Dinoroseobacter shibae DFL 12 = DSM 16493: one gene and its partner. The protein of the gene in region 2 interacts with the protein of the main gene of each other region in a pairwise test. Links are inferred from orthologs where the notes say so. Each region holds a gene or a part of one and is shown on either strand. Other genes may lie near its edges.

Region 1 (14,588 bases), 3.0 Mb from region 2 along the record:
CCAGGGTGATCATCGCGGCCATCGCCCCGCCGATCAGCAGCGCCGAGACGAGGCCCAGGGCGCGAAGCCGGTCGGCGGCGTCCACCAGCGGGCGGCGCCAGCGGGTATGATCGTCGAGCACGGCGGCGGGGGCTTCGGCCGCGAGCCGCAGGCGCAGGTTCTCGGGGCTGTAGCCCTGGGCGGTTTCGGTCACTTCGATCAGCCGCGGGATCGGCAGGGTGTCGAGCGGCAGGTCGGGGCCGAGCCAGGGCTCCAGCAGGGCCTGCTGCTCGGCCCGGTCCAGCACGCGGGCCTCGGCCACGCCGGGGGTGGTTTGCAGCACGTCGAGCACGGCGCGGGTCTGCGCCTCCACCTGGCCCGGGGGGGCGGCGATGCGGATGGTGGCGGTGCGCGAGAGCGCCTCGGACCAGCGGTCGGCCAGTTGGCCCGCCGAGACCGCGAGCGCGAGGGCGAAGACCGCGAGAAACGCCATGGCGGCGGCGGTGAACACGGTGAGCGACGCGGTGAAGCCCGTGGGCGGGACCACGTCATCGGCGGAGAGGTCGATCTTGGGCGCGTCGGCGTGTGTCGTCACAGGTCGGTCCCCGCCTGTTGCAGCGTCCCGCCTGCAAGGCGCAGGACGCGGGCGGTGGTCATGGTCTTGGCCTGCCGGATCAGGGCCATGTCGTGGGTGGCCAGCAGGATCGCCTTGCCCATGCGGTTGAGCTCCACCAGCAGGGTGAGCAGGCGCTGGGACATCTCCCAGTCGATATTGCCCGTGGGCTCGTCCGCGAGGATCACGTCCGGGTCCATCATCACCGCGCGGGCGAGCGCGGCGCGCTGGCGTTCGCCGCCCGACAGTTCCGGCGGCCGGGCGTCGGCGCGGCCCGACAGGCCCACCCATTTGAGCAACTCGCTCAGGTCGCCCTCCGACACCGCGCGGCCCGCCACCGAGACCGGCAGGGCGATGTTGTCGGCGACGCTCAGGTGGTCGAGGAAGCGGCAGTCCTGGTGGACGACGCCGATCCGCTGGCGCATGTCGGCGATCTCGTCCCGGGCGAGGGTGGTGCCGGGTTTGCCGAAGCAGGTGACGGTGCCGTCCTCGGGGGCGAGGTCGAGGTAGCACAGGCGCACCAGGGTGGTCTTGCCCGCGCCGGAGGGACCGGTGAGGAAGTAGAAATCCCCCGGTTGGACATCGAGAGACACGCCGCCGAAGAGCGGGCGGTCGCCGTAGCGGAACGCCACGTTGTCCAGTGTGATCATGGGTGGGGGTCTCCCTCGTGCTGCCTGTCTGTAGCGCATGTCTCTTGGCAGTTGCAATTGCGTGCGGTGGGGTCGATCATGGTGGTCGAGGGGTTCGGATGCGGCCATACTAGGGGACGCGCCGGACAGAAACGAGCGGTCAGGATCGAGACGGTGGGCAGAGAATGCGGCTGACCTGTCCCAATTGTCGGGCACAATACGAGGTGGCGGACAGTGCCATACCGGCACGGGGCCGGGATGTGCAGTGTTCCAGCTGCGGGCACGGGTGGTTCCAGCTGCCCGATGCGGGCCGGACGGCCGTAGCGGAGGCGCGGATGGCGCCGCGCCCGGAGCCGGAAACCCCGCGGGCGGCCCAGCGGGAGCTCGATCCGGCGATCGCGGATGTCCTGAAGGCTGAGGCGGAGCGCGAGGCGCAGCAGCGGCGGCGCGAAACCGCCGATCTGGTGGAAACTCAGCAAGAACTTGCCCTGGACGACCCGCCTGCCCCGGCGGAGACGCCCGAGGCGGCGGAAGACAGCATGGCCCCGGCGCCAGCGCGGTTCGCCGAGGCCAAGCGGTCCGAGGTGCCCCGGCGCGACCTGTTGCCGGATATCGAGGAGATCAACTCCAGCCTGCGGGCCAAGACCCTGACCAAGGCCGCCGCCGCCAACCGGCTGACCGAGGCGGAAGTCGAAGCGCAGAAGCGCAGTGGGCGCGGCTTCCGGCTGGGATTCGCGAGCGTGCTGCTGGTGGCGCTGTTTGCGGTGCTGGTCTATGCCAATGCGCCCGGAATCAGTGCGCGCCTGCCCGCCACGACGCCGTACCTGGAGGCCTATGTCGGCCAGATGAACGCGGGGCGGCTGTGGCTCAATGGCAAGCTGATGGATGCCGGTGCGGCGATCGAAGGAATGCTGACCGGGTCCGAGGGGTAAAGCGGTCTGTGCGGGGGCGCTGCCCCCGAGCCCCCGACGTATTTCTGCAAAGATGAAGAGGGCGCGCGCTGCCGTGGCGCAGGGCGGGGCGATGCGGGGCGGCTGCGGATCCGTGGGCTTTCCCGGCGGCGAGCCTTGGGCAACATGGCCTATTCCCTGCGCCGAGCGTGGGCGGCGGGGCCTGCCCCCCTGTTCAAGGCGCGCGCGGGGCGGGAGGGGGCGTTCCGGGGCCGCGGACCGGGCCCCCTGCCCCGATTACGCCAACCGGGCGCGGGCCCGGGGCGCGGGTCAGAAGCGGTCGAGCAGACGTTTGAGGTAGTCGAGCTCGGCATCCGGGCGCTCCTGCTCGCCGGAGCGGCGGCGGATTTCGTCCAGAAGCTCCTGCGCGCGGCGGTAGCGGTCCTCGCCCTGGAGCAGGTTCTCGTCGGTCCCGAGCCGTCCCTGGTTGCCGTTGTCGCGGCCGAGCGGGTCGCGTTGCTGGCCCGGGCCCTCGTTGGCGGCCTGGCCCTGCTGGCCACCCGGCTGCTGCTGTTGCTGCTGCTGGGCCATTTGCTCCCCGAGGTTTTCCATGCCTTCGCGGATGGCATCCATGGCGTCGGACTGGTTGTCGAGCGCTTCGGCCAGGTCGCCCCGTTCCAGCGCGTCGGCGGCGTCGTCCATGCTGCGCCCGGCGCGGTCCAGCGCGTCGCGCGCGGCATCGCCCAGCTCGGTGCCGGCCCCGGGCAGGTTCTGGGCCTGCTCGTCTAGGATGTCGCCCAGCTGGTCCTGGCGGCGGGCGAGGCTCTCGGCGTCGGGCATGCCCTGCCCGTTCTGCGCCTGGCCCTGGCCCGGGGTCTGGCCCGGCTGCTGCTGACCTTGTCCCTGGCCCGGCTGCTGACCCTGGCCGAATTGCTGGCCTTGCTGGCCCTGGCCTTGCTGGCCCTGGCCGGGTTGCTGGCCCGGCTGCTGGCCCTGCTGCTGTCCTTGCTGCTGGCCCTGTTGTTGTCCCTGCTGCTGACCTTGCTGGCCCTGCTGGTTCTGCATGTCGTTGAAGGCTTCGTCCGCCAGATCCTGCTGCTGGCGCAGGGTTTCCTGCAGGCCTTCCATGGCCTGCTGGCCCTCGCCCTGCTGGCCTTGCTGGCCCTGCTGAGCCATCTGCATGTTCTGCATCATCTGCATCATCTGGTCGAGCAGGGCCTGGGCCTCGTCCATGCGGCCCTCTTCCATCAGTTGCTGGAGCCGGTTGAGCATGTCCTGCAGCTGGTCACCGGTGATTTCCTGCATGTCCTGGGGCGTCTGGGCCTGCTGCTGGCCGTTTTCCTGGTCGCGCTGAAACTGCTCGGCCATCTCGCGCATCATGTTCTGCATTGCCTCGCGCAATTCCTGCATCAGCTCGGCGATCTCTTCGTCCGTGGCGCCGTTTTCCATGGCCTCCGACAGACGCTCCTGCGCGCGGCGGAGGCGTTCGGCGGCGTTGGCAAGATCGCCTTCTTCGAATTGCAGGGCGGCATTCCAGAGGGCCTCGGCCACCTCTTCCTGCAGGACCGGCGTGACCTCGGTCTCCAGCCCGACGATAAGGCGGGAGAGCGCGGTGCGCAGCATCAGGTAGGCGGTGTCGTTGGTGATGAACCCCTCGGGGCGGTGGCTGACGGCGCGCAGAAGCTGGCTGACGCGTTCGGCATTGTCGCGGGTCCACAGCAGATCGCGGCGCTGTTCGATGATGGCCTGGGCCATCGGGTCGAAGAAGCGGCGCCCGGGCAGGAGCATCTCGAACGGTTCGGCCACGCCTTCCTGGCGCAGGTCGTCCTGGGCGGTGAAGGTGAGTGTCACGGGCAGGTTTGCCCAGGGGTGTTCGGAGAAGTTGTCGACCAGCACCTCGGTGAAATCCGAGCGGTCGCCGGAGATCGAGAGCGGGATGTTGACCTCGATGGTCTCGCGCGGCTCGGGCGCGGCGGTGAGCCCGTGGGTGCGGGGCACGTTGGGCAGGTCGAGAGTGATCCGGGCGGTGCCACCGACCACGGCGTAATCGTCCTGGGCCGCGAAGGGCAGCTCCATCTCGCCCATGGCGGTGCGGGTGACCGGGCCGTCCACGGCGATGGTGGGAGGCTCGTCCGGCAGCACGGTCAGATCCCAGCTGCGCCCGCCCTCGCCTTCGATGGCGAGCGTGCCGTCACGGGCGACGATCACCTCCTGGGCGAGATCGTTGGAGGGTGCGGCGGGCGCGTCGGACACATCCTCGCGCACCGACAGCGCGCCCTCGTTGCTGTAGAGGCGCAGGGTGATGCGGCTGCCTTCGGGGACCGCCAGGGCGGCGCCGGTGAGGTCGTTGAGATAGAGGCTCGGCTTGCCGGTATAGGCGGGCGGTTCGATCCAGCCTTCCCAGGCCGGGCCGGTGGCGAGCGCCTGCCCGCCGGGGGTCAGGGCGCGGTCGAGGTCGCGCACCTGCCCCAGCCCGCCGAAGAGCAGCGCCACCGCGAGCCCGGTCGCGCCCACGTAGCGCAGGGCATACGGATCGCGGTCGGCCAGGCGCAGGTTGGGCAGGACCGCCTTGGCGCCGCGGGCGCGTTCGGCGATGCGGCGCAGGTGCGCGTCCCAGACCGCGCGGGAGCCCGCGTCGGTCGCCCCGATGGCCTGCAGGTCGCGCAGGGTCTCGATCGGGCGGCCCGGGACGGTCTGGTCGAGGCGGGCCTCGGCCTCGGCCCGGCTGGGCAGGCGGAACTGTCGCAGCCCGTGCCAGAGCGCGCCCCCGGCGGCGAGCAGGAAGACGACGGTCGCGATCCAGATCGCCTCGAGCGGCGCGCTCAGCCCCGCGCCGAAGATCACCACCACGAGGCCGAGCGCCAGCACGCACCAGAGCGGCCAGAAAGCGCGCGCGAAGCGCTCGGCCGTCATGCCGATCTGGGTCAGGCGGCGCGGCCAGGTCAGGTGCCGGAGGGCGCTGTCCTTGCCGGTTGCAAAATCCTCGTCACGCGGTGCCGCGTTGGGGTCTGGCATGGGTCATTCCTGCTCGGCGGGGACGGGAGTATCCACCAGCCATGCAGGAATGGTATCGCGATTTATGATTTCGTCAAAGCTGGGCCGCTGACGGATGACAGCGAATTGATCCCCGTGGACCAGAACTTCCGGGATCAGGGGGCGGGTATTGTATTCCGACGCCATGACGGCGCCGTAGGCCCCGGCGGAGCGGAAGGCCACCAGATCGCCCTCGGTGAGGGGCACCATTTCACGGCTCTTGGCGAAGGTATCGCCGCTCTCGCAGACGGGGCCGACGATGTCGTAGGGGGTCGTGGGCGTGCCCGGGGCGGCCTCGCGGACCGGGACGATGTCGTGGTAGGCGCCGTACATCGACGGGCGGATCAGGTCGTTCATTGCCGCGTCGAGGATCAGGAATTGCCGGTCCTCGCCCTGCTTGACGTAGATCACCTCGGATACCAACAGTCCCGCATTGCCGGAGATCAGGCGGCCCGGCTCGATCTCGATCTCGCAGCCCAGATCGCCCACCGTGCGCTGGATCAACGCGCCGTAGTCGGTGGGCAGGGGCGGGGCCTCGTTGGTGCGGGCATAGGGGATGCCGAGGCCGCCGCCGAGGTCGAGGCGGGTGATCTCGTGCCCGTCCGCGCGCAAGTGCCGGGTCAGCTCGGCCACCTTGGCATAGGCCAGCTCGAACGGTTCGAGCTCGGTCAGCTGGCTGCCGATATGGACGTCGATGCCGATGACCTTGATCCCCGGCAGGCGGGCGGCCTGGGCATAGACTTCGCGGGCGCGGGAGATCGGGATGCCGAACTTGTTCTCGGACTTGCCGGTGGCGATCTTCTCGTGGGTCTTGGCGTCCACATCCGGGTTGACGCGGATGGTGATCGGGGCCTGCATCCCGAGGCCCTGGGCGACGGCGGAAAGCCGCTGCATCTCGGGTTCGGATTCCACGTTGAACTGGCGGATGCCGCCGGTCAGGGCCATGCGCATCTCGTCGGCGGTCTTGCCGACGCCGGAGAACACGATCCGGTCGCCGGGCACGCCGGCGGCCCGCGCGCGGGCGTATTCGCCGCCCGAGACCACGTCCATGCCCGCGCCGAGATCGGCAAGCAGCTTCAGGATCGCCTGGTTGGAGTTCGACTTCATCGCGAAGCACACAAGGTGCGGGCCCCAGGAGAGCGCCTCGTCGAAGAGCTTGAAATGCCGGGTCAGGGTCGCGGTGGAATAGACGTAGAAAGGCGTGCCCACCGCGTCGGCGATGGCGGAGACCGGGACATCCTCCGCATGGAGCTGGCCTTTGATATAGGTGAAATGGTCCATCGGGCGGGTCCTTGGTGGTCTCAGGCAGAGGGGTGGGGCCGGGCGCAAAATCCTTGAGAAAGGATTTTGCCAAGGATCTTACTCAAGATCCTTGGCCCCGCGGATCGGTCCCGCGCGCAGGAAGAGATAGAGCGGCAGCCCGCAGGACACACCGATGCAGAAAGTCGCGGGCACCGCGATCAGGCCGATCCAGTTCCGCCGCATCACGGTTTCCGACACCACGAACACCGTGAGCGCGATCGCCGCGATGGTCAGGTCCCAGGTCAGCCCGGTGGTCGAGTCGTTCACATACCACGCGTCGATCAGACCCGAGAGGCCGGTGCCCGTCGCCTGCATGTAGGAGATGAAATAATACATCGGGTGGATCGCGCCCCAGATGGCGAGGGCGAGGTAAAGCCAGCGCAGCGGGGTCATGGTCATTGCTCCCGGTAGATCACGCCAGCCTGGGCGCTGCCGGACACGGTCACGCCCGTGGTCCGCTCAGGCGCCGGGTCGGGCGCCGTGGGCGGGCCGTCGACGCCGCAGGCGGCAAGGGCCGCGACGAGGCACAAGGCTAAGGCGCGGATCACAGCCCGATCCCCACGCGGGCGCGGCCGAGGCTGACCCCGGCATAGGGAGAGACGTTCACGCCATCGGTGCCGATGCTCACACCGGCGCCGACCCGGGGGTTCGTCACGTTGCAGCCCGCGAGCGCGAGGCAGAGGGCTGCGGCCAGGCAGGCTTTGGTCAAACTCATCCCAGTCTCTCCTTCCAGCGCGCAACCTGCGCGCGCACTTGGCTCGGGGCCGTGCCGCCGTAGCTTGTCCGGCTGGCGACCGAGTTATGGACCCCCAGCACCTCGAACACATCGGCCCGGATCGCGCCATGGACCGATTGCATCTCCGCCAGGCTCAGGTCCGGCAGGTCGCAGCCCTTCGCTTCGGCCATGGCCACCAGCGTGCCCGTGACATGATGTGCATCGCGGAAAGGCAAGTTCAACTCCCGCACCAGCCAGTCGGCGAGATCCGTCGCGGTGGAGAAGCCGCTGGCCGCCGCGTCCTCGAGGCTGGCGCGGTTCGCGGTCATGTCGCGGACCATGCCTTCCATCGCCGCGAGCGCCAGCATCAGCGTGTCGGCGGCATCGAAGACCTGTTCCTTGTCCTCCTGCATGTCCTTGGAATAGGCCAGCGGCAGCCCCTTCATCACCGTCAGCAGCGCCACATTGGCCCCGACGATCCGGCCGATCTTGGCGCGGATCAGCTCGGCGGCATCCGGGTTCTTCTTCTGCGGCATGATCGACGAGCCGGTGGAGAACCGGTCCGACAGGGTGACGAAGCGGAATTGCGCCGAGGACCAGATCACCAGCTCCTCGGCCATGCGGCTGAGATGCATCGCGCAAATGCTGGCGGCGGCGAGGAATTCCAGCGCGAAGTCCCGGTCCGACACCGCGTCGAGCGAATTGGCCGCCGGGCGATCGAAGCCCAGCGCCTGCGCGGTCGCGTCGCGGTCGAGCGGAAAGGACGTGCCCGCCAGCGCCGCGGCGCCGAGGGGGCATTCGTTCATCCGGGCGCGGGCGTCCTGCATCCGGCCGCGGTCGCGGGCGAACATCTCGACATAGGCCATCATGTGGTGGCCCCAGGTCACCGGCTGCGCGGTCTGCAGGTGGGTAAAGCCTGGCATGACCCAGTCGGCCCCGGCCTCTGCCTGGGCGAGGAGCGCGCGCAAGAGCGCGAGGAGCCCCGCATCCGCCGCGTCGAGCTGGTCGCGCACCCAGAGCTTGAAATCCGTCGCCACCTGGTCGTTGCGCGACCGGCCCGTGTGCAGACGGCCCGCGGGTTCCCCGATCAGCTCTTTCAGGCGGGCTTCCACGTTCATGTGGATGTCCTCCAGCGCCGCCGAAAAGGCGAACTGCCCTGTTTCGATCTCTGACAAGACCGTGAGCAGGCCTTCCCGGATCGCCTCGGCGTCTTTACTGGAAAGGATGCCTTGCTGTGCGAGCATGGCCGCATGGGCGCGGGAGCCGTCGATATCCTGCCGCGCCAGGCGCCGGTCGAACCCGATCGAGGCATTGATCGCCTCCATGATCGCGTCCGGCCCGGCGGCGAAGCGGCCGCCCCACATGGCGTTGGATTTGGTGTCGGACATGGTACGGCCCCGTGAAACGTAGGAAGGATGAGACATGCGCTGGATCGCGTCCGCCGTGCTATATATGGCCGTTGCCCTTGGTGCAAACGCCGAGACCGCAGGAGCGCCGGCGCTCGATATCGCGGCGCTGGAGGCGCTGCGCGAGGGCCAGATGGAAAAGCTGCGCTTTCACGAGGCGCCCCGGGCGCGGTCGGATCTGGCCTTCATGCGCGCCGATGGCAGCGAATCGAGCCTTGCGGCCTATGACGGCAAGGTCGTGGTGCTGAACTTCTGGGCGACCTGGTGCGCGCCCTGCCGCAAGGAGATGCCGGGGCTCGACCGGCTGAACCAGGCCTTGGGCGGGGACGATTTCGCGGTGGTGACCCTGGCCACGGGGCGGAACTCCCCCACGGGGATCGCGAAATTCTTCGAGGACACGGCCTTGCAGACGCTCCCCCAGTACCGCGACATCAAGCAGGGCATCGCCCGCGAGATGGAGGTGCCGGGCCTGCCGACCACGGTGATTCTCGATCGCGACGGGCGGGAGATCGCCCGCATGACCGGGGAGGCGGAGTGGGACACGCCCTCGGCCAAGGCGATTGTCACGGCCCTGATCGGCGCGGACAGCTAGGCGAGGCGCGCCACGCGGGCGTGGGAGGGGCAGGTGACCAGGTGGTCGTTGACCATGCCCGTCGCCTGCATGAAGGCATAGACGATGGTCGGCCCGCAGAACTTGAAGCCGCGCGCCTTCAGGTCGCGCGACAGCGCGCGGGAGATATCGGTCTGGGCGGGCACCTCCGCAAGGCTTTGCCAGCGGTTCTGCAGCGGCGCGTCGCCGACGAAGCCCCACAGGTAGGGCGAGAAGCCCTGCGCGGCTTCGATCCCGAGATAGGCTTGGGCATTGGTGATCGTCGCCTCGATCTTGCCCCGGTGGCGGACGATGCCGGGGTCTTGCAGCAGGCGCTCCACCTCCGTCGGGCCCCAGCCCGCGATCACCTCGGGGTCGAACCCGGCGAAGGCGGCGCGGAACGCCTCGCGCTTGCGCAGGATCGTGATCCAGCTCAGGCCCGCCTGGAACCCGTCGAGCACCAGTTTCTCCCACAGGGCCCGGGGGTCGCGGTCGGGCACGCCCCATTCGGTGTCGTGATAGGCCACATAGAGCGGGTCCTGCCCGCACCATCCACAACGCTCCGCCATCCTGTCCTCCCGATCTGCGGCATTTGAACTGAATTTGGAACAAACCGGGAAGATTCATGGCGAATTAAGGACTCATGCGCAAGGATCGCCCCGTAACGATTGGAGCTGCCCATGCCGCCGAAGCAACCGCCGAAACGCCCCGGACCCCGGAATCGCAACCCCCAGAACACGCCCCTTGCCGAAGCGGTGGCCCAGCGGGACAAGTCCGTCATCGCCCTGGTGAAACAGGCCGTCAACCACAAGAACGCCCTTCTGGCTTTCCAGCCGATCATGCAGGCCGGACGGCAGAACAAGGTCGCCTACCAGGAGGGGTTGATCCGCATCCATGATGACAGTGGGCGGCTCATTCCCGCAAAGGACTTCATCACCGTGGTCGAGGAAATGGAGCTTGGCCGACAGATCGACTGCCTCGCGCTGGAGCGGGGGTTGGAGGCGCTGCGCCTTGTGCCGACCTTGCGGCTGGGGATCAACATGTCCGCGCGCTCCATCGGGTATCCGGAATGGACCGAGACCCTGGAACGGGGCCTCGCCAAGGACCCGACCATCGCCGAGCGGCTGATCCTGGAGATCACCGAGCAGTCCGCGATGACCATCCCCGAGATCGTGACCGTGTTCATGCGCGATCTGCAGCGCAAGGGCATCACCTTCGCGCTGGATGATTTCGGGGCCGGGCACACGTCCTTTGCCTATCTGCGGGACTTCTTCTTCGACATCCTCAAGATCGACGGCAAGTTCATCCGCAACATCTCCCTGAGTGCGGACAACCAGGTCCTGACCCAGGCGCTGATCTCCGTGGCCGGACATTTCGACATGTTCACGGTCGCGGAGTCGGTGGAGAACGCTGCCGACGCGGCCTTCCTGACCGCGGCCGGGATCGACTGCATGCAGGGTTATCTTTTCGCCGCCCCCAGCACCAATCCGCCCTGGCTGGACCAGCCCCAGCGCCTGCGCGCCTGAGCCTGAAAACGGGCAGCACACAGACCCGGCACAGCCCGCTGCAAGGCGGGCTTGCACGGACCGCATGGGCACCGCACCCCGCGCAATGCGGGCAAACGCGGCCCGCCGCGACAGCCAACCCCTTGTAAGCAAGCCGCTTCTCGGCCCACGACGCGTGGATCCCCCATCGCGCGCCGCGGGACCGTTCCGCGCCAGTGAGACACGATGTCAGGTGCCCGCAGGCACGTTCCTCCACTAGAGCAGTGTGGACGCTCCGTCATGCACCGCAAGCAGCCGGCCGAAACCGGGCGCCTGGAAGACCAAAGAGGGACCTTTACAGATGACAAATGTCGTAATCGCATCCGCCGCGCGTACTGCCGTCGGCAGCTTCGGCGGATCCTTTGCCAACACGCCTGCCCATGACCTGGGCTCCGCCGTGCTCGAAGCGCTGGTAGCGCGCGCGGGGATCGAGAAGGGAGAAGTCTCCGAGACCATCCTCGGCCAGGTGTTGACCGGCGGCCAGGGCCAGAACCCGGCGCGCCAGGCGCATATCAACGCAGGCCTGCCGCAGGAAAGCGCGGCCTGGGGTCTCAACCAGGTGTGCGGCTCGGGCCTGCGCGCGGTCGCCCTCGGCGCCCAGCACATCCAGCTCGGCGATGCGGAGATCGTCTGCGCCGGCGGCCAGGAAAACATGACGCTCAGCCCCCATGTGGCCAACCTGCGCGCGGGCCAGAAGATGGGCGACATGAAGTTCATCGACTCGATGATCCGCGACGGCCTCTGGGACGCGTTCAACGGCTACCACATGGGCCAGACCGCCGAAAACGTCGCCGAGAAGTGGCAGATCAGCCGCGAGATGCAGGACGAGTTCGCCGTCGCCAGCCAGAACAAGGCCGAGGCCGCCCAGAAGGCGGGCAAGTTCGATGACGAGGTGGTGGCCTTCACCATCAAGACCCGCAAGGGCGACATCGTCGTGGACAAGGACGAGTACATCCGCCACGGCGCGACCATGGAGGCCATGCAGAAACTGCGCCCGGCCTTCACCAAGGACGGCTCGGTCACGGCGGCCAATGCGTCGGGGCTGAACGACGGCGCGGCCGGCGTTCTGCTGATGTCGGCGGAAAATGCCGAGAAGCGCGGGATCACCCCGATGGCGCGCATCGCGTCCTACGCCACCGCCGGGCTCGACCCGTCGATCATGGGCGTCGGGCCGATCTATGCCTCGCGCAAGGCGCTGGAGAAGGCCGGGTGGAAGGTCGACGACCTGGACCTGGTGGAAGCCAACGAAGCCTTCGCCGCCCAGGCCTGTGCCGTGAACAAGGACATGGGCTGGGATCCGGCGATCGTGAACGTGAACGGCGGCGCAATCGCCATCGGTCACCCGATCGGCGCCTCCGGCGCGCGGGTTCTCAACACCCTGCTGTTCGAAATGCAGCGGCGGGATGCCAAGAAGGGCCTTGCCACGCTGTGCATCGGCGGCGGCATGGGCGTGGCGCTCTGCGTCGAGCGCCCCTGACCTGATCCCGGGTGGCCCGACGGGCCACCCCCCCTTCCGGCGGGATCCTGAACGCACCCGTCCCGGCCGGACAAAAAACTGACCTCGAGGAGGACATATCATGGGACGTGTTGCACTAGTGACCGGTGGCTCGCGTGGCATCGGCGAAGCGATTTCCAAGAAACTGAAGGCGGACGGGTATACCGTGGCCGCCACCTATGCGGGCAATGACGAGAAGGCCGCGGCCTTCACCGAAGCCACGGGGATCAAGACCTACAAGTGGAACGTGGCCGACTACGAGTCGAGCAAGGCCGGCATCGCCCAGGTCGAAGCCGATCTCGGCCCGATCGAGGTGGTCGTCGCCAATGCGGGGATCACCCGCGACGCGCCGTTCCACAAGATGACGCCCGAGCAGTGGCACGAGGTCATCGACACCAACCTGACCGGCGTGTTCAACACGATCCACCCGGTCTGGCCCGGCATGCGCGAGCGCAAGTTCGGCCGCATCATCGTGATCTCGTCGATCAACGGCCAGAAGGGCCAGTTCGCCCAGGTGAACTATGCCGCGACCAAGGCGGGCGATCTGGGCATCGTGAAGTCCCTCGCCCAGGAAGGCGCGCGCGCCGGGATCACCGCCAACGCGGTCTGCCCGGGCTATATCGCCACGGAAATGGTCATGGCGATCCCCGAGAAGGTGCGCGAGTCGATCATTGCGGGCATCCCGGTGGGCCGTCTGGGCGAGCCCGAGGAGATTGCGCGCTGCGTGGCGTTCCTGGCCTCCGATGACGCGGGCTTCATCTCGGGCTCGACGATCTCGGCAAACGGGGCGCAGTTCTTCGTCTGAGCGCGTTTGCGCGTTAGGGTTGGGCCGGTCCCCGCGCGCGGGACCGGCCCATTTTCATGCCGTAACCTCCATGGCGGGACGAGCGGCATGAAACGGGTTGGCCCACGCCAAAAGACGGGCGAAAGCGGCGGCGCGGGCCTGGCGCCCACGGGCGATGGCGGCTTGGGTCGTCAGGGTAGCGGTGGCATGGGTCATCGGGCATGTCCTTGTATGAATTTCTGAACTGTCCTGAATATGAGCGCCTGCATTGGTGGTGACAAACGAGACTTTTCCCGCCCTCGGTTAAGGTATACTTATGCGAAATGCATGATCGCCTCCCCCCGCTGACCGCCCTGCGCGCCTTCGACGCCGCCGCGCGGCACATGAGTTTCGCCAAGGCGGCGGCGGAGTTGAACGTCACGCCTGCCGCCCTGAGTTTTCAGATCAAGGGGCTGGAGGAGCATCTGGGCGCGCCGCTCTTTCGGCGGCTGAACCGGGCGGTGGAATTGACCGAGGCGGGCAAGGCGCTGGCCCCCGGGGCCGCGGAAGGGTTCGACGCGCTGCGGCGGGCCTGGATGGCGACGCGGCGGAGCCTGGACGCAAGGACGCTGACAGTGACGGCGGGGCCTGCGTTCACGGCGAAGTGGCTGGCGCCACGGCTGTTCGATTTCGCCCAGAAGCACCCGGATATCGAGCTGCGGTTTTCCGCCAGCCTGCGACTGGTGGATTTCGACCGGGACGACGTGGATCTCGCGATCCGATTCGGGATGGGCGGTGACGACGCGGGGGTCTACAGCCGGGTGTTGGTGCGCGAGTGGTTGGCACCGATGGTGGCGCCGCATCTGGCGGAGCGGCTGCGCGTTCCTGCGGACTTGCTGAAGCTGCGGCTTCTGGATGACGGCAACCTGGATTTCGTGCGCCCGCCCTGCGACTGGGCCGCGTGGTTCCGTGCCATGGGCGTTGCCGATCCGCCGGAGGTGACGCCGCAATTCAGCCAGGCCGACCATGCGATCGATGCGGCCGAGACCGGGGGCGGGGCGATCCTGGGCCGGATATCATTGACGACCAAGGCGCTGCAGGACGGGCGGCTGGTGATCCCGTTTCCCACGGCCCTGACCACCAGGGCCCATTACCGGGTGCTCTGCCCGGCGGGCGCGGAGCAAAAGCCCCAGGTTCAGGCGTTCCTGTCCTGGCTGTTCGATAACGTGGGGGAGTTTGCGGCCCATGACCGGCAGATGAGCTTCATCGACGCGGGCGACGTGGGCACCTGAGGGTCGGTCGGGAAACTGCGGCCCGGTGCTGGACCGAACCGCAGGCTAAGGGGGAAGGGTCAGTTCGCTTGCAGACGCTCGATCTCTTCCTTGAGACGTAGCTTCTGCTTCTTGAGCGAGGCAATCGTCAGACTGTCTGTTGCGGCGCTACGTTGCGCGTCATCCACACGAGCGGAAAGCGATTGGTGTTTCCGGCGGAGTTCCTCGAGATGCGAACTCACGGTCATGGGCGTCCTCCTTGTTGACGTGGACAGTATGCGAAGTGCAGCACAGATGCCGAGTCGTGTCACGAGAAACAGGTGCGCGATTTTGTATCGAACTGTCAGCAGGCCGGGTCG
Region 2 (14,625 bases):
GCAAAACCATGGGCTTTGGCGCCCGGAAGCGCAGACCGCTGATACCACCCCGTTCCGACCAGTGATGGTCATGGCAGGCTTGGACGAAACGCGGCGTCGCGGACGGAATTGAGGTCGATTTTGACCTGTTTTCCCTGCGCGTAACCCGCTACATCCCTGCCAGAGAGTTTTTGCGCCCGCCCCGGCGGCGCCAAGATAGGAGAGACCCGCTCATGAAGGTTTTGGTGCCTGTAAAGCGCGTGATCGACTACAACGTGAAGGTTCGCGTGAAGGCGGACGGGAGCGGGGTCGATCTTGCCAACGTAAAGATGTCGATGAACCCGTTCGACGAGATTGCCGTCGAGGAGGCGATCCGCCTGAAGGAGGCCGGTGTCGCCACCGAGATCGTCGCCGTGTCCATCGGCGTGAAACAGTCCCAGGAAACCCTGCGCACCGCGCTCGCCATGGGGGCGGACCGCGCCATCCTGATCGTGGCCACCGATGACGTGCACACCGATATCGAACCGCTCGCCGTGGCCAAGCTGCTGGCAGCGGTGGTTCGGGAGGAAGAGCCGGGGCTCGTGCTGTGCGGCAAGCAGGCGATCGACAACGACATGAACGCCACGGGCCAGATGCTCTCGGCGCTGCTGGGCTGGTCCCAGGCGACCTTCGCCTCGGAGGTGAAGATCGACGGCGCGCACGCCCATGTCACCCGCGAGGTCGATGGCGGCTTGCAGACGATCAAGGTGAAACTGCCGGCCATCGTGTCGGTGGATCTGCGCCTGAACGAGCCGCGCTATGCGTCGCTGCCCAACATCATGAAGGCCAAGAAGAAGCCGCTGGATGAAAAGACCCCCGCGGATTACGGAGTGGACATCACCCCGCGGCTGAGCGTGCTGAAGACCGCCGAGCCGGCGGAGCGCGCGGCCGGGATCAAGGTGGGCTCGGTCGACGAGCTTGTGGCGAAACTCAAGGAAGCAGGAGCTGTCTGATGGCTGTTTTGTGTCTTGCGGAAGTGACCGATGGAACCCTGGCCATGGACGCCACCGCCAAGGCGGTCACCGCCGCCGGGGCGCTGGGGGACGTGACGCTGCTCTGTGTCGGGGCGTCGGCCAAGGCGGCTGCCGCCGAGGCCGCGACGATCTCGGGCGTCGCCAAGGTCCTGGTGGCTGAGGATCCGTTGTATGGGCACCGTCTGGCGGAGCCCGTCGCGACCTTGATCGCGTCCCTGGCGGGGGACTATTCGCATGTGGTGGCCCCGGCGACCACGGATGCCAAGAACATCATGCCGCGGGTGGCCGCACTGCTCGACGTCATGGTGCTGTCGGATGTGACCGCGGTGGTGGATGCCGACACATTCGAGCGCCCGATCTATGCGGGCAACGCGATCCAGACGGTGAAATCGGCCGATCCCACCAAGGTGATCACGTTCCGGACCTCCACCTTCGATGTCGCACCGTTGGGCGGGTCCGCCCCGGTCGAGGAGATCGCGGCGGCCGACAACCCGGGCCTGAGCGAATGGGTCGAGGACAAGGTCGCCGAGAGCGACCGGCCCGAGCTGACCTCCGCCGGGGTGGTGGTCTCGGGGGGTCGCGGTGTCGGGTCCGAGGATGACTTCGCCCTGATCGAGAAGCTCGCCGACAAGCTCGGAGCCGCCGTGGGCGCCTCCCGCGCTGCGGTGGATTCGGGCTACGCGCCCAACGACTGGCAGGTCGGGCAGACCGGCAAGGTCGTGGCGCCGGAGCTTTACGTGGCCGTGGGCATCTCCGGCGCGATCCAGCACCTGGCGGGCATGAAGGACAGCAAGGTGATCGTCGCGATCAACAAGGACGAGGAGGCCCCGATCTTCCAGGTCGCCGATTACGGCCTGGTCGCGGACCTGTTCTCCGCCGTGCCGGAACTGACCGAGAAACTCTGAGGCCGGAAACCCGGAAAGAACAAAGCCCCGCCTGCCGCGCGGGGCTTTTTTTCGCCTGGCCCGGGACTACCCGGCAAGGGTCTCCTGCACGCCGGCCCGCCCCGGGCCGATACCGATCCGGTGCAAGGGATCGAGCAAGGACAGAGCGGCTTCGTCCAGAAGGGCTGCCCGCGGCAGGGCCGACAGGATCCGCGCATGGGTGTCGGGCACCTGCATCCCTGCAAAGCCTCTTGCACGCAGCGCAGCCGTCTCCCGCACCTCTACGACGCTGTCGGCCAGTTCCGAGACCGCATGCACCGCCGCGCGGTCTACGAGGAAGGGTTCCTGAGCCATGCGGTCGGTCCCCTCGGCTGGTTTCGGCACCAGCCAAAGCAGGATCCTCGGCCCTTCGAGGGCACGTAGCAAGGCACACATGCCTTCGACCCAGGAGGCGCGCAGTTCCTCCACCACGGTTTCGAACCGGGCGGGGGAAGTCATCTGCATCAGGCGCAACAAGTGCCGCGTGAAATGGATCTCCGAAAGGTCAAGTTCGGGGAAGGCCTTCCGCAGAAGGCGGGTCGGCGCCACGAAGCGGTCGTTGCGACGCGGGTGCACCCGGTAGAACCGGTTGGACATGTTCTGCGCCGCGACCAGCTCGATGACCGTGGCCGCCCCCTTTTCGGCTACGGAAAGCATGGGGTCCGATCGCATCAGGTCGAGCCCCGCATTCATGACACCAAGGTTGACGCAGGCATGGCCCGTGACCGCCTCCACCCGGTCGGGGATCGCGGTTTCGGCATACTTGCCATAGAAACTCGTCCCTCCCAAAAAGGTCACATAGGGCCCTTCGAGGGACCGTTCCGGCCCCCGAAAGGCCATATCGAGGCCGGGATAGAAACACGGCGCGGACTCCGGCGGCGCCACGCCATGACGTTCATATGTCATCTCGCATAACTCATTTTCGACTCACCCGGACCCAACTTGCGGCCAAAGCTTTAGCGAACCCCTAACCCTCTATTTTACCGATATTTTTATCTTTCTGTTTTCCTTGCAGTCGACTCGACGCGCACCGTATGCTGCGACGGCACAAGGATTGAGGCACAGAATGGACATCAAGTCGGTGGGCGTGATCGGCGCCGGGCAAATGGGAAATGGCATCGCCCATGTTTTTGCAGTTGCCGGGTTCGACGTCATGATGACCGACATATCCCAGGACGCGCTGGACCAGGCCATGGCGCTGATCCGGCGAAACCTGGAACGGCAGGTCAGCCGCGAGAAGATCAGCCGTGAAGACATGGAAACCGCCATGGCGCGGATCACCACCACCCTGAAGCTGCCGGAACTGGGCCAGACCGACCTGGTCATCGAAGCCGCGACGGAACGGGAAACGGTCAAATCCGCGATCTTCGAGGACCTGCAACCGCATCTGAAACCCGAGACGATCCTGACCTCGAACACCTCTTCGATTTCGATCACCCGGCTGGCAAGCCGCACGGACCGGCCCGAGCGGTTCATGGGATTTCACTTCATGAACCCGGTGCCGGTGATGCAATTGGTGGAACTGATTCGCGGCATCGCGACGGATGAGGCGACCTACAAGACGCTGCTGGGCGTGGTCGAAAAGCTGGGCAAGACGGCTGCGAGCGCCGAGGATTTCCCCGCCTTCATCGTGAACCGGATCCTGATGCCGATGATCAACGAGGCGGTATATACGCTCTACGAGGGCGTCGGCTCCGTGCGGTCGATCGACGAGTCGATGAAACTGGGCGCGAACCACCCCATGGGGCCGCTGGAGTTGGCGGATTTCATCGGGCTGGACACCTGCCTTGCGATCATGAACGTGCTCCATGACGGGTTGGCGGACACCAAGTACCGCCCCTGCCCGCTGCTGACGAAATATGTCGAGGCCGGCTGGCTCGGGCGCAAGACACAGCGGGGCTTCTACGACTACCGCGGCGAGGTGCCGGTTCCGACCCGCTGAGCGGAGTAACGGCCTTGGAAGGCCGTTGACAAGGATTTTGCAAAATCCTTGCACTAGCGGCCCCTGAGACACAAAAAGCCCCGTTCTGCCGAACGGGGCTTTGTCTTGGGCGGGGCGGCGGCTCAGCCGATGGCGACCGCTTTCACGTCCTCGTCGATATAAGGCACGTATTGCGCGAAATTCTCCGCGAACATCTCCACCAGCTTCTGCGCCTGTGCATCATAGGCGGCGCTGTCCTCCCAGGTGCCCCTGGGATCCAGAAGCGTGGCATCGACCCCATGCACCGTCACCGGCACATCGAAGCCGAAATTCGCGTCCTTGCGGAAGGTGGCATCGGCCAGCGAGCCATCCAGCGCCGCGGTCAGCAGCGCTCGGGTCGCCTTGATCGGCATCCGCGACCCGGTGCCATAGGCGCCGCCGGTCCAACCGGTGTTCACCAGCCAGCAGGTCGCGCCATGCTTGGCGATCTTCTCCTGCAGGAGCTTGCCGTAGACCTCGGGCCGCCGCGGCATGAAGGGTGCCCCGAAGCAGGTCGAAAAGGTCGGCTCCGGCTCGGTCACGCCCCGCTCTGTCCCCGCCACCTTGGAGGTGAAGCCCGACAGGAAATGATACATCGCCTGCGCCGGGGTCAGCCGCGAAATCGGGGGCAACACGCCAAACGCGTCACAGGTCAGCATGATGATGTTCTTGGGATGCCCGCCAAGCGCTGTCTCGGACGCGTTCGATATGTAGTTCAGCGGATAGGCGCAGCGCATGTTCGCCGTCAGGCTGTCATCCTCGAAATCCAGGTCCAGCGTTTCGGGATCGAACACCATGTTCTCGATCACGGTGCCGAACATCTCGGTCGTGGCGTAGATCTCCGGCTCGGCTTCGGCACTCAGATTGATCGTCTTGGCGTAGCAGCCGCCTTCGAAGTTGAAGGTGCCGCGCTCGGACCAGCCATGCTCGTCATCGCCGATCAGGACCCGTTCGGGATCCGCCGACAGGGTCGTCTTGCCGGTGCCCGAGAGGCCGAAGAATACCGCGGTGTCCACCGGATTGCCGACCGCGTGATTGGCCGAGCAATGCATTGGCATGATCCCCTTCTCGGGCAGCATGTAGTTCAGCAGCGTAAAGACCGATTTCTTGTTCTCGCCGGCATATTCCGTCCCGCCGATCAGGATCAGCTTGCGGTCGAAATTCAGCGCGATCACCGTGTCGGACCGGCAGTCATGCTTGGCCGGGTCGGCCTTGAAGCTCGGGCAGTTGATGATCGTGAAATCCGCGGTGAAACTGTCGAGTTCGCCCCGCTCCGGACGGCGCAGCATGTGGCGGATGAACAGCCCGTGCCACGCGAGCTCGGTGATCACGCGCACATCGAGGCGGTGCGCCGGATCGGCCCCCCCGAAAAGGTCCTGAACGAAATATTCCTTGCCCTTCATGTGGGCGAGCATATCCGCATACAGCGCGTCGAAGCCCTCGGAGGACATCTCGGCATTGTTGTCCCACCAGATCGTGTCCGCCACGGAAGGAGTCTTGACCACGTGCTTGTCCTTGGGGGAGCGGCCGGTGTACTTGCCCGTCTCGACCAAGAACGCACCGCCCTTGCCCAGCGTGCCTTCCTCGCGTTTGAGCGCTTCCTGGATCAGCGCAGGCTCGATCAGGTTATAGTGGACTGCGCCCAGCCCGTTGATACCCTGATCCTCCAACGTGAAAGTTGGATTCACCCGTCCATTTGCCATGTCTGAGCTCCTGCTTCGTTACACACCGCCGCCGCGGTCGGGACCCGAAATTCATCGAAGGCGGCGCTCCCGCAGGGCGCCCACCACATGTGCAGGCCGTATACCATGGGGTCCGCGGCGAAGAACAGGACCGTTCGGCACAGTTAGCGCAACCACGCCAGGGTTTAGCGCAATCAGATTTCGTAAAAGTCGCGAAATTAGAGCTTTGTTATTCGATTTGGTGTGATTTGGGGGCGTCATACCCCTGTCTTGACGAGAAACACGTTGATTCTCAGGCGGCGAGCCAACATCGTCGCGACCAAAGGAAGGCAGGCAGCAGCAGAAGGAATTCGCTCATGTCGCGGATCGCACTGGTCGACGACGACCGCAATATCCTGACGTCCGTCTCCATCACACTGGAAGCCGAAGGGTTCGAGGTGGAAACCTATAATGACGGGCAATCCGCGCTCGATGCCTTCACGCGCAGGATGCCGGAGCTGGGTGTTTTCGACATCAAGATGCCCCGTATGGACGGGATGGACCTGCTCCAGCGGGTCCGCCAGAAAAGCCGGATGCCGGTGATTTTTCTGACCTCCAAGGATGATGAGATCGACGAGGTTCTGGGCCTGCGAATGGGCGCGGACGACTATGTCAAGAAGCCGTTTTCCCAGCGCCTGCTGGTGGAGCGTATCCGTGCCCTGCTGCGCCGCCAACAGGCCGTGGCGAACCACGAGGCCGGGGATATCGATGAAAGCAAGGTGATGGTGCGGGGCAACCTGACCATGGACCCGCTGCGCCACGCGGTCAGCTGGAAAGGCGAGGACGTGGCCCTGACGGTGACGGAATTCCTGCTGCTGCAGGCGCTCGCGCAACGGCCAGGCTTCGTCAAGAGTCGGGACCAGTTGATGGACGTCGCCTATGATGATCAGGTTTATGTGGATGACCGGACCATCGACAGTCACATCAAGCGGCTGCGCAAGAAAATGCGATCGGTGGACGAGAACTTCACCGCGATCGAAACGCTCTATGGCATAGGGTACAAGTACAACGAAGAATGACCTTGGCAGCAGACCCCGACCCTTCGCAGAGCGGCCCCTCCGGATCCCTGCATCCGGCGGATGGCGGCGGCGTGGATGCCAAGCGGGCGGACCGGAAGGCCGCGCGCTCGGGTCGGGAACGCTTGCAGCGCGGACTGGCGATCAACAGCTCCCCGCTGGCGCGCAAGATCATCTCCTTCAACCTTCTGGCCCTTCTGGTGCTGGTGGTCGGGGTGCTCTACCTCAACCCGTTCCGCGACAGCCTGGTGTTCCAGCGCGAGCAGGGCCTGGTGTTCGAGGCGCATCTGATTGCGGATGTGTTCGAGGCCGTGGCGGACACGCAAGAGGCGGACGCGGATCTCCGCAGTATCGACATCACGCGGCTGGTGGCATCCCTCGACCTGGCGCCGTCTCTGGAGCTGTTCGTCTTCGATCCGGCGGGCAATATCCTTGCGCGCGCCGAGGGTGCCAAACGATCCGAATGGGTCGCCCTGTCGGAACAGAACGCGCCGAAGCCGACGATCATCACGGATTTTCTCAACGGTATCTGGGAGCTGATCGCCAAGCTCGTTGGACAGGAAAGGTTGCCCCTGTTGCCTCCCGGGGCGGACCAGGCCCGCAGCCTGCTGCCCGGCGCGTTGTCGGGACGCACCACCATCGAGAACAGCGTGGACCCCTCGGGCAACCAGATCTTCGCCGTGGGCACCCCGATCCTGCTGGGCGGGGAGGTCAAGGGGATCGTCGCCCTGACCACGGCGTCGGGGGAGATCGACGCGCTGGTGCAGAACGAGCGGGAGCAGTTCCTGCAGATGTTCATGGTGGCGCTGCTGGTCTCGATCGGCCTGAGCCTCGTGCTCGCCGGGACCATCGCCAATCCGCTGTCCGACCTCGCCGCCGCGGCCGAACTCGGCCGTGATCGCAACGCCCGCAAGATGAACCCCGGCCGCGTCCGGATCCCGGACCTGACCGCGCGCCCGGACGAGATCGGCCGCCTGAGCGGCGCGTTGCGAGGGATGGTTGCCGCGCTTTATGACCGGATCGACGCCAACGAACAGTTCGCGGCCGACGTGGCCCATGAAATCAAGAACCCGCTCGCCTCCCTGCGCTCGGCGACCGGGACGCTGCGGGTGGCCAAGCGCGAAGACCAAAGACAGAGACTGCTTGAAGTGATTGAACACGATGTGCGGCGCCTGGACAGGCTTGTCTCGGATATCTCCAACGCCTCGCGGCTCGACAGCGAACTGGTCAAGGAGGAGGAAGAGACCTTCGACCTGATCCGGATGCTCCGGGCGCTGACCGACTTCCATGCGGAAGAAGCGCAAACCCAGGGGATCGATTTCATCACCGACCTGCCGCCCGGACCGATGACCATCCAGGGGCTGGAGCCGCGCCTCGCACAGGTTTTCGTCAACCTGCTGAGCAATGCGATCTCCTTCTGTGAGAGCGGCGATGCGGTACGGCTCTGGGTGCGCCGGCGCGACAACCGCGCGTTGATCGTGGTCGAGGATACCGGACCAGGCATTCCCGAAGAGGCCCTGACCAAGATCTTCACCCGGTTCTATTCCGAACGCCCGGAGCGGCAATTCGGCAACCACTCGGGCCTCGGCCTCGCGATCTCGAAACAGATCATCGATGCCCATGGCGGCGTGATCTGGGCCGAGAACATCCGCCCCACCGAAGACGACATCACCTCCGCCCCCCTCGGCGCGCGGTTCGTGGTCGGCCTGCCTCTCTGACGATGCACGATGCCGAGATGCTCCACGCCACCAGCGTCGCCGCCTCGGGCCGGGCGTTGCTGATCGCGGGGGCCGCGGGGGCGGGCAAATCCAGCCTGGCGCTGCAATTGATCGCCTTCGGCGCGCGGCTGATCTCGGACGACCGGACCGAGCTGCGCGCGGTGGACGGCACCCTCGTCGCCCATCCCGCGCCCAATATCGCCGGCAAGATCGAGGCCCGCGGGCTCGGGATCCTGTCGGTTCCCGCCGCCCCACCGACGCCGGTCGCAGCCCTCGTCGACCTGGACCAGATCGAGACCGCCCGCCTGCCCCCGTTTCGCATCCGCCGCATGCTTGATGTCGACCTCCCGCTGCTTCACAAGGTGGACAGCCCGTCTTTTGCTGCGGCCCTCTGGCTCTACCTTCACCATGAACGATGGGCCCCGCACCCGCCCGATTGAGCCTGACCCGACATGACCGATACAGCGCCAACGCCCGAAAAGATGCCGCAGAAGATCGTGCTGGTCACCGGGCCGTCCGGCGCCGGCCGGACCACGGCCATCCGCGCCCTCGAAGATCTCGGCTTTGAGGCCATCGACAACATGCCGATCTCGCTGGTTCCCCGGCTGCTGGACGGCCCGCCGTTGGCGCGCCCGCTGGCGCTCGGGCTGGATGCCCGCACGCGGGATTTCAGCGTGACCGCGGTCGCGGACCTGTTGCACCTGCTCGCCGAGGATCCAAGGGCCGATGCGCAACTGCTGTTTCTCGATGCCTCCCCCCGGGTTCTGACGCGCCGGTTCTCCGAGACCCGCCGCCGCCATCCCCTCGCGCCGCTCGAAAGCCCGATGGACGGCATCGCGCGGGAGACCGATCTGCTCGCCCCGATCCGGGCGCGGGCCGACGTGGTGATCGACACCTCCGAGCTGTCCCCCCACGACCTGCGGGCCGAAATGCTGCGCTGGTTCGGCGACCGCGACAGTTTGCGCCTGGCGATCACGGTCCAATCCTTTTCCTACAAACGCGGCGTGCCCCAGGGCACGGACATGGTGTTCGACGTCCGCTTCCTGCGAAACCCGTATTGGGAGGACACCCTACGCCGCCTGGACGGACGCGACGCCCGGGTGCAGGACTATGTGTCCGCGGATCCGCGTTTCGACAGTTTCTTTGACAATATCGCCTCGCTCGTTCGATTGTTGCTGCCCGCCTACCGCGAAGAGGGAAAATCGCACCTCTCCATTGGCTTCGGTTGCACCGGCGGGCAACATCGCAGCGTCACCGTCGCAGAAAAGCTCTCCGCGGCTCTTGTCGCCGAGGGGTGGCAGGTATCTAACAGACACTTGGAACTGTCGCGCCGATCCATCGGGGCGCAGTCCTGAGTGTCAGTTCACCCAATCTGAGCCCAAGGGAGGCCACGTGATTGGAATTGTAATCGTTGCGCACGGGGGTCTCGCGAAAGAGTATCTTCTGGCTGTCGAGCACGTGGTCGGCAAACAGGATGGCATGCGCGCGATCTCGATCGCGGCCGATTGCGACCGCCCGGCCAAGCAGGCGGAAATCTGCGCTGCGGCGGATGCCGTGGATACCGGCGGCGGCGTGGTGATCGTGACCGACATGTTCGGCGGCTCTCCGTCCAACCTTGCGCTGAATGCCTCTGCCCGGGAAGACCGGAGAATCGTCTACGGCGCCAACCTACCGATGCTAATCAAGCTCGCAAAATCCCGCAACGCCCCGGTGCAGGATGCCGTGAGGCTTTCACTCGAGGCGGGGCGCAAGTATATAAACAGCTTCGACGGCAAGGTCTGAGGGAGGCCGGATGATCCGCCAGGAACTGAAGATTATCAACGAGAAGGGCCTGCATGCGCGGGCCTCTGCGAAATTCGTCGAATGCGTCGAAGCCCATGATGCCAGCGCCGAGGTCGAAAAGGACGGGCTGTCGGCGTCGGGCGACTCGATCATGGGGCTGCTAATGCTGGCTGCTTCCAAGGGCACATCGATCCAGGTGGAAACGAAGGGCCCCGCCGCCGAAGAGCTTGCCAAGGCCCTCGAACAGCTCGTCGCCAACAGGTTCGGGGAGAACTACTGACACGCCCGCGCGCCCCGCGTCGGCTTTCCAGTGAGGGACAGCCATGTTAAGCGACCCCATCTCGCTGAAGGATTTGCAGAGTGACTGACAGTTCCGGCCCTTCGAGCCCGTTGGCCGCGCCTTCCACGGACCAGATGCCCGACCGCATCGAGCAACCCTATGACGGTCGCAACCTGTCCTATGCCAAGACCTTCACCAACCCCTGGGCCTCGGCGCTGATCCGGACCATGGAATGGGGGACCGGCAAGATCCGCCTGCTGCGCCTGATCCGAAAATTCGAGAAACAGGGCGTGCCCTCGGGCCAGGGCTTCTGGCGCCCGGCACTCGACACGATGGGGATTGCCCTGACCACGCCCGCAGAGCAGATCGCCCGCATCCCCAGGACCGGTCCGGTCATCATCGTGGCCAACCACCCGCACGGGCTGGTCGACGGGATGATCCTCGCGGACCTGATCGGTCGGGTGCGCACCGATTACAAGATCCTGACGCGCTCGCTGCTCACGGATGTGGAAGAGATCCAGCAATTCATGATCCCCGTGCCCTTCCCGCACGAGGACGATGCGCTGCAGAAAAACCTCGACATGCGCAAGCAGGCCATGGCCCACTTGGCCGCGGGCGGTGTCATCGTGATTTTCCCGTCCGGAGTGGTCGCCTCGTCCGAGACCATGTTCGGCCCGGCGATCGAAGCGGAATGGAACCCGTTCACCGCCAAGATGATCCTGCGCAGCGGCGCCAAGGTGGTGCCGATCCGGTTCACCGGCCAGAATTCGCGTTGGTACCAGATCGCCAATCAGATTTCTCCGGTACTGCGCCAGGGGCTGCTGCTCCATGAGGTCGTACACTCCCTGAACAAGCCGCAGGCCCCGATCGTGGGCGAACCGCTCACCGCCGACGAAATCGCGGCGCGCAAGGACAACCCCCGCGGCTTCATGGAATGGCTGCGCGAGAAGACGCTCAGCCTCACATAATCCCGCGCCGCACCAGGTTCAGACCTGCCAGAAGCAGGAAGACCAGCGTCGCCTGCCGGAACCGATCCTGATCCATCCGGTCCTGCAACCACAATCCCATCGCCATGCCCGCCGCCGCCGGCACCAGAAGCATCGCCGAAAAGGTCAGGGTTTCCACATTGGCCACCCCGGTCCGCAAATGCGTCAGCACCAGCGCGCAACTCGCCAGACCGTACAGAAGCCCCTGCGTCCGCACCTGCTCGGCCTTGGGCGTATCCAGCGCCACGAGATAGGCCACGATGGGCGGACCCCAAATCCCCGAGAACCCGCCGAAAAAACCGGCTATCACGCCCGTCCCCAATTCGGCCCGCCGCCGATAGGCAGGCGCGATGCGCAACCGCCAGCCCAGAAGTTGGCTCGTGGCATAAAGCGCGATCGGGACCCCGATCATCAGCGACAAGATCCGCTCCGGCACAGCCAGCACCAACTGTCCCGAAAGCGCGATGAACACCAGAACCAGCGCCACCAGCCGCCAATGCGTCCGCGCCGTCAGCGACAGGGCGCCCACCCCGCCGCGCAGCGCCTGCCACAGGTTCATCACCAGCGACGGCACCATCAAACCGGCCAGCGCCACCGGCACCGGCACCACCGCCGACAGCCCGGACATCAGGATCAGCGGCATCGCGAACCCCACCGCCCCCTTCACCACACCGGCAAAGACCGCACAAAGCACCAGAAACGCGAGCGTCAGCTCGGACAGGGACAGAAACAGATCCATGGGGGGCTCCTTTGTCTCTGGCCTTAGCCCCCGGCGCCCGAGGCGGCAAGCCGGGACGAATCGACTCGCACGATTTTGCAGCGCAGCGTCGCGGCTGCTCCGAAACAACGCATGGAAACTTTCCGGTTTTTATGCGTTCATCCCTTGCAACAGCACGGCCGCACACTAGGACAAAGACATAATACTTCGTGTGTCGCTGCGCTCGCGAATTTTTCTTGCGCTGCGCTTGCGAAGTCCTTATCCCGGACCAAACCGGAAAACGCTGGAGAACGCCAATGCCCCATGATGGACAGGATCTTTCCCTGAACGATGCCCAGACCGTGGTTCTGCCGGACCTGCTGAACCTGACCGCGGCTGCCGTGCCCCCGGTCGAGGCGGTGCTCGAAAAGGCCGTCGCGATCCTGAAGACGCAACTGGCCGTGGACGGACGCATCTCCGGGGCCCTGGTCGAAGAGCACCAGACCGCCTCCCACGGGCTGGCTTGGCTGGCGACCTATGCCCAATCCCTGCGCCAGATGCAGAAGTGGGCCGAAACCCTGCAAGCCGACGGCAAGTTCGGCGAGGTGGAGCAGCTGATCCACCAGATCGCCTTCGGCGAATACCTCTGGCAGCTCTATGGCGGCATTCCGATGTCCCAGGGCGAAATCCTGCGCCTTCAGGATATCGGGCTGAGCCAGGACGACCAGCGCGGCCTGATGACCCCCGAGATCCAGACCCTGACGCGGTCCGGCAACACCCAGGCCGCCCGCACCCGCCTGGTCGAGCTGATGCAGGAACGCGCGGCGGAAATCACCGTCGGCGCCACCGGCCTCGATGACGAGCTGGAGATGATCCGCGAGCAGTTCCGCCGCTTCTCCGTCGACAAGGTCGAGCCACACGCCCATGAATGGCACCTCAAGGACGAGCTGATCCCGATGGAGATCATCGAGGAGCTTGCCGAGATGGGCGTGTTCGGGCTGACCATCCCCGAGGAATATGGCGGTTTCGGCCTGTCCAAGGCCTCGATGTGCGTCGTCTCGGAAGAGCTGTCGCGCGGCTATATCGGCGTCGGCTCCCTCGGCACCCGGTCCGAGATCGCCGCTGAGCTGATCATCTGCGGCGGCACCGAAGAGCAGAAGCAGAAATGGCTCCCGCGCCTGGCCTCCGCCGAAACCCTGCCCACCGCCGTCTTCACCGAGCCCAACACCGGCTCGGACCTCGGTGCGTTGCGCACCCGCGCGGTGCAGGACGAGAATGGCGACTGGAAGGTGACCGGCAACAAGACCTGGATCACCCACGCCGCCCGCACCCATGTGATGACCCTGCTCGCGCGCACCAAGCCGGACACGACCGACCATCGCGGCCTGTCGATGTTCCTGGCCGAAAAGACCCCGGGCACCGACGAGGCCCCCTTCCCGACCGAAGGCATGACCGGCGGCGAGATCGAGGTGCTCGGCTATCGCGGCATGAAGGAATACGAGCTGGCCTTCGACAACTTCCACGTCAAGGGCGAGAACCTGCTGGGCGGCGAAGAAGGCAAGGGCTTCAAGCAGCTCATGGAAACGTTTGAGTCCGCCCGCATCCAGACCGCCGCCCGCGCCATCGGCGTTGCGCAATCCGCGCTCGATGTGTCCATGCAGTATGCGATCGACCGCAAGCAGTTCGGCAAGTCGCTCATCAACTTCCCCCGCGTCTCGGGCAAGCTGGCGATGATGGCGGTCGAAATCATGGTCGCGCGGCAGCTGACCTATTTCTCGGCCTTCGAGAAGGACGAGGGCCGCCGCTGCGATGTGGAGGCCGGCATGGCCAAGCTGCTCGGTGCCCGCGTGGCCTGGGCCGCCGCCGATAACGGGCTGCAGATCCACGGCGGCAACGGCTTTGCCCTGGAATACGGCATCAGCCGCATCCTGTGCGACGCGCGGATCCTCAACATCTTCGAGGGCGCCGCCGAGATCCAGGCCCAGGTCATCGCCCGCCGCCTGCTCGGCTGACCTGCCCTTTCCGCGTTCCCCAAGCCCCGCGCCACTCGCGCGGGGCTTTTGCGTGCCCGGCTCAGCGCGCCCGGGACAGCACGTCGATAAACCGCGCCCGCGCCTCGGGCGGGGGCCGATTGCCCAATGCGGGCGCAAGTTTGTGTTCCAGGAAATGCCCGGTGGTCGTCAGCCCCTCCAGCACCCCGTGCAGATGCGCTGGCCCGCCCAGCATCACCTCCGGCAAGGGCAGCAGCCGGTCGACCCAGGCCCCGGCGGCCTGTCGCGACACCGCCCGCCCGGTCCGCGGCGAGACGAAGGCCAGGTCCTCGTTCACCCCGCGCACCGCGCAGCCCGACAAATCCAACCCGAACCCCATCTGATCGAGCAGCGCCATCTCCCAATCGAGATAGGCGGGCAACCACCCGGTGCCTTCGGCCAGTGCATCCAGCAGGGCGACCGTCTGGTCGTAGAAGCCGGGGTAGGCCGCCCGCTCCGCCAGGGAAAACCGCGCCAGCGCCAGGGCCGAACTCATCGCCGACAGGGCCAGCCGGTCGCC

The links.
Region 1: the proteins of DSHI_RS01055 (region 2) and lysA interact in binary tests that used the Escherichia coli proteins (3 or more experiments, as listed by UniProt). The link is inferred for Dinoroseobacter shibae DFL 12 = DSM 16493 from one-to-one orthologs.

The regions. Positions count from the first base shown.
Region 1 is NC_009952.1:3,223,502-3,238,089, forward strand. What follows is about bases 4,278-7,097. They hold lysA (diaminopimelate decarboxylase), read right to left. Parts: upstream 6,426-7,097; coding sequence 5,130-6,425; downstream 4,278-5,129. Other genes in these bases: DSHI_RS15515 (DUF4175 domain-containing protein), read right to left, coding at 4,278-5,126; DSHI_RS15525 (DUF2834 domain-containing protein), read right to left, coding at 6,504-6,839; DSHI_RS22620 (hypothetical protein), read right to left, coding at 6,842-6,994; DSHI_RS22395 (hypothetical protein), read right to left, coding at 6,991-7,097. Outside these bases: DSHI_RS15500 (cell division protein FtsX), read right to left, coding at 1-574; DSHI_RS15505 (cell division ATP-binding protein FtsE), read right to left, coding at 571-1,242; DSHI_RS15510 (zinc-ribbon domain-containing protein), read left to right, coding at 1,407-2,153; more of DSHI_RS15515, read right to left, coding at 2,442-4,277; more of DSHI_RS22395, read right to left, coding at 7,098-7,161; argH (argininosuccinate lyase), read right to left, coding at 7,158-8,549; DSHI_RS15535 (TlpA disulfide reductase family protein), read left to right, coding at 8,584-9,159; DSHI_RS15540 (DNA-3-methyladenine glycosylase I), read right to left, coding at 9,156-9,725; DSHI_RS15545 (EAL domain-containing protein), read left to right, coding at 9,837-10,682; DSHI_RS15550 (acetyl-CoA C-acetyltransferase), read left to right, coding at 11,002-12,177; phbB (acetoacetyl-CoA reductase), read left to right, coding at 12,278-13,000; DSHI_RS22400 (hypothetical protein), read right to left, coding at 13,055-13,195; DSHI_RS15560 (transcriptional regulator GcvA), read left to right, coding at 13,303-14,250; DSHI_RS21825 (YdcH family protein), read right to left, coding at 14,310-14,477; DSHI_RS15565 (tRNA1(Val) (adenine(37)-N6)-methyltransferase), read right to left, coding at 14,573-14,588. UniProt on the Escherichia coli protein: Specifically catalyzes the decarboxylation of meso-diaminopimelate (meso-DAP) to L-lysine. Is not active against the DD- or LL-isomers of diaminopimelate.
Region 2 is NC_009952.1:201,363-215,987, reverse strand. The notes cover bases 4,908-7,764. They hold DSHI_RS01055 (response regulator transcription factor), read left to right. Parts: upstream 4,908-5,913; coding sequence 5,914-6,615; downstream 6,616-7,764. Other genes in these bases: DSHI_RS01050 (sensor N-terminal transmembrane domain-containing protein), read left to right, coding at 6,612-7,764; DSHI_RS01060 (phosphoenolpyruvate carboxykinase), read right to left, coding at 4,908-5,578. Outside these bases: DSHI_RS01080 (electron transfer flavoprotein subunit beta/FixA family protein), read left to right, coding at 213-971; DSHI_RS01075 (electron transfer flavoprotein subunit alpha/FixB family protein), read left to right, coding at 971-1,897; DSHI_RS01070 (DUF6473 family protein), read right to left, coding at 1,964-2,821; DSHI_RS01065 (3-hydroxybutyryl-CoA dehydrogenase), read left to right, coding at 2,982-3,857; more of DSHI_RS01060, read right to left, coding at 3,980-4,907; more of DSHI_RS01050, read left to right, coding at 7,765-8,330; DSHI_RS01045 (HPr kinase/phosphorylase), read left to right, coding at 8,348-8,770; RNase adapter RapZ, read left to right, coding at 8,783-9,685; DSHI_RS01035 (PTS sugar transporter subunit IIA), read left to right, coding at 9,723-10,112; DSHI_RS01030 (HPr family phosphocarrier protein), read left to right, coding at 10,123-10,392; DSHI_RS01025 (lysophospholipid acyltransferase family protein), read left to right, coding at 10,527-11,360; DSHI_RS01020 (sulfite exporter TauE/SafE family protein), read right to left, coding at 11,353-12,117; DSHI_RS01015 (acyl-CoA dehydrogenase family protein), read left to right, coding at 12,393-14,087; DNA repair protein RecO, read right to left, coding at 14,149-14,625. UniProt on the Escherichia coli protein: Response regulator member of the two-component regulatory system CpxA/CpxR which responds to envelope stress response by activating expression of downstream genes including cpxP, degP, dsbA and ppiA.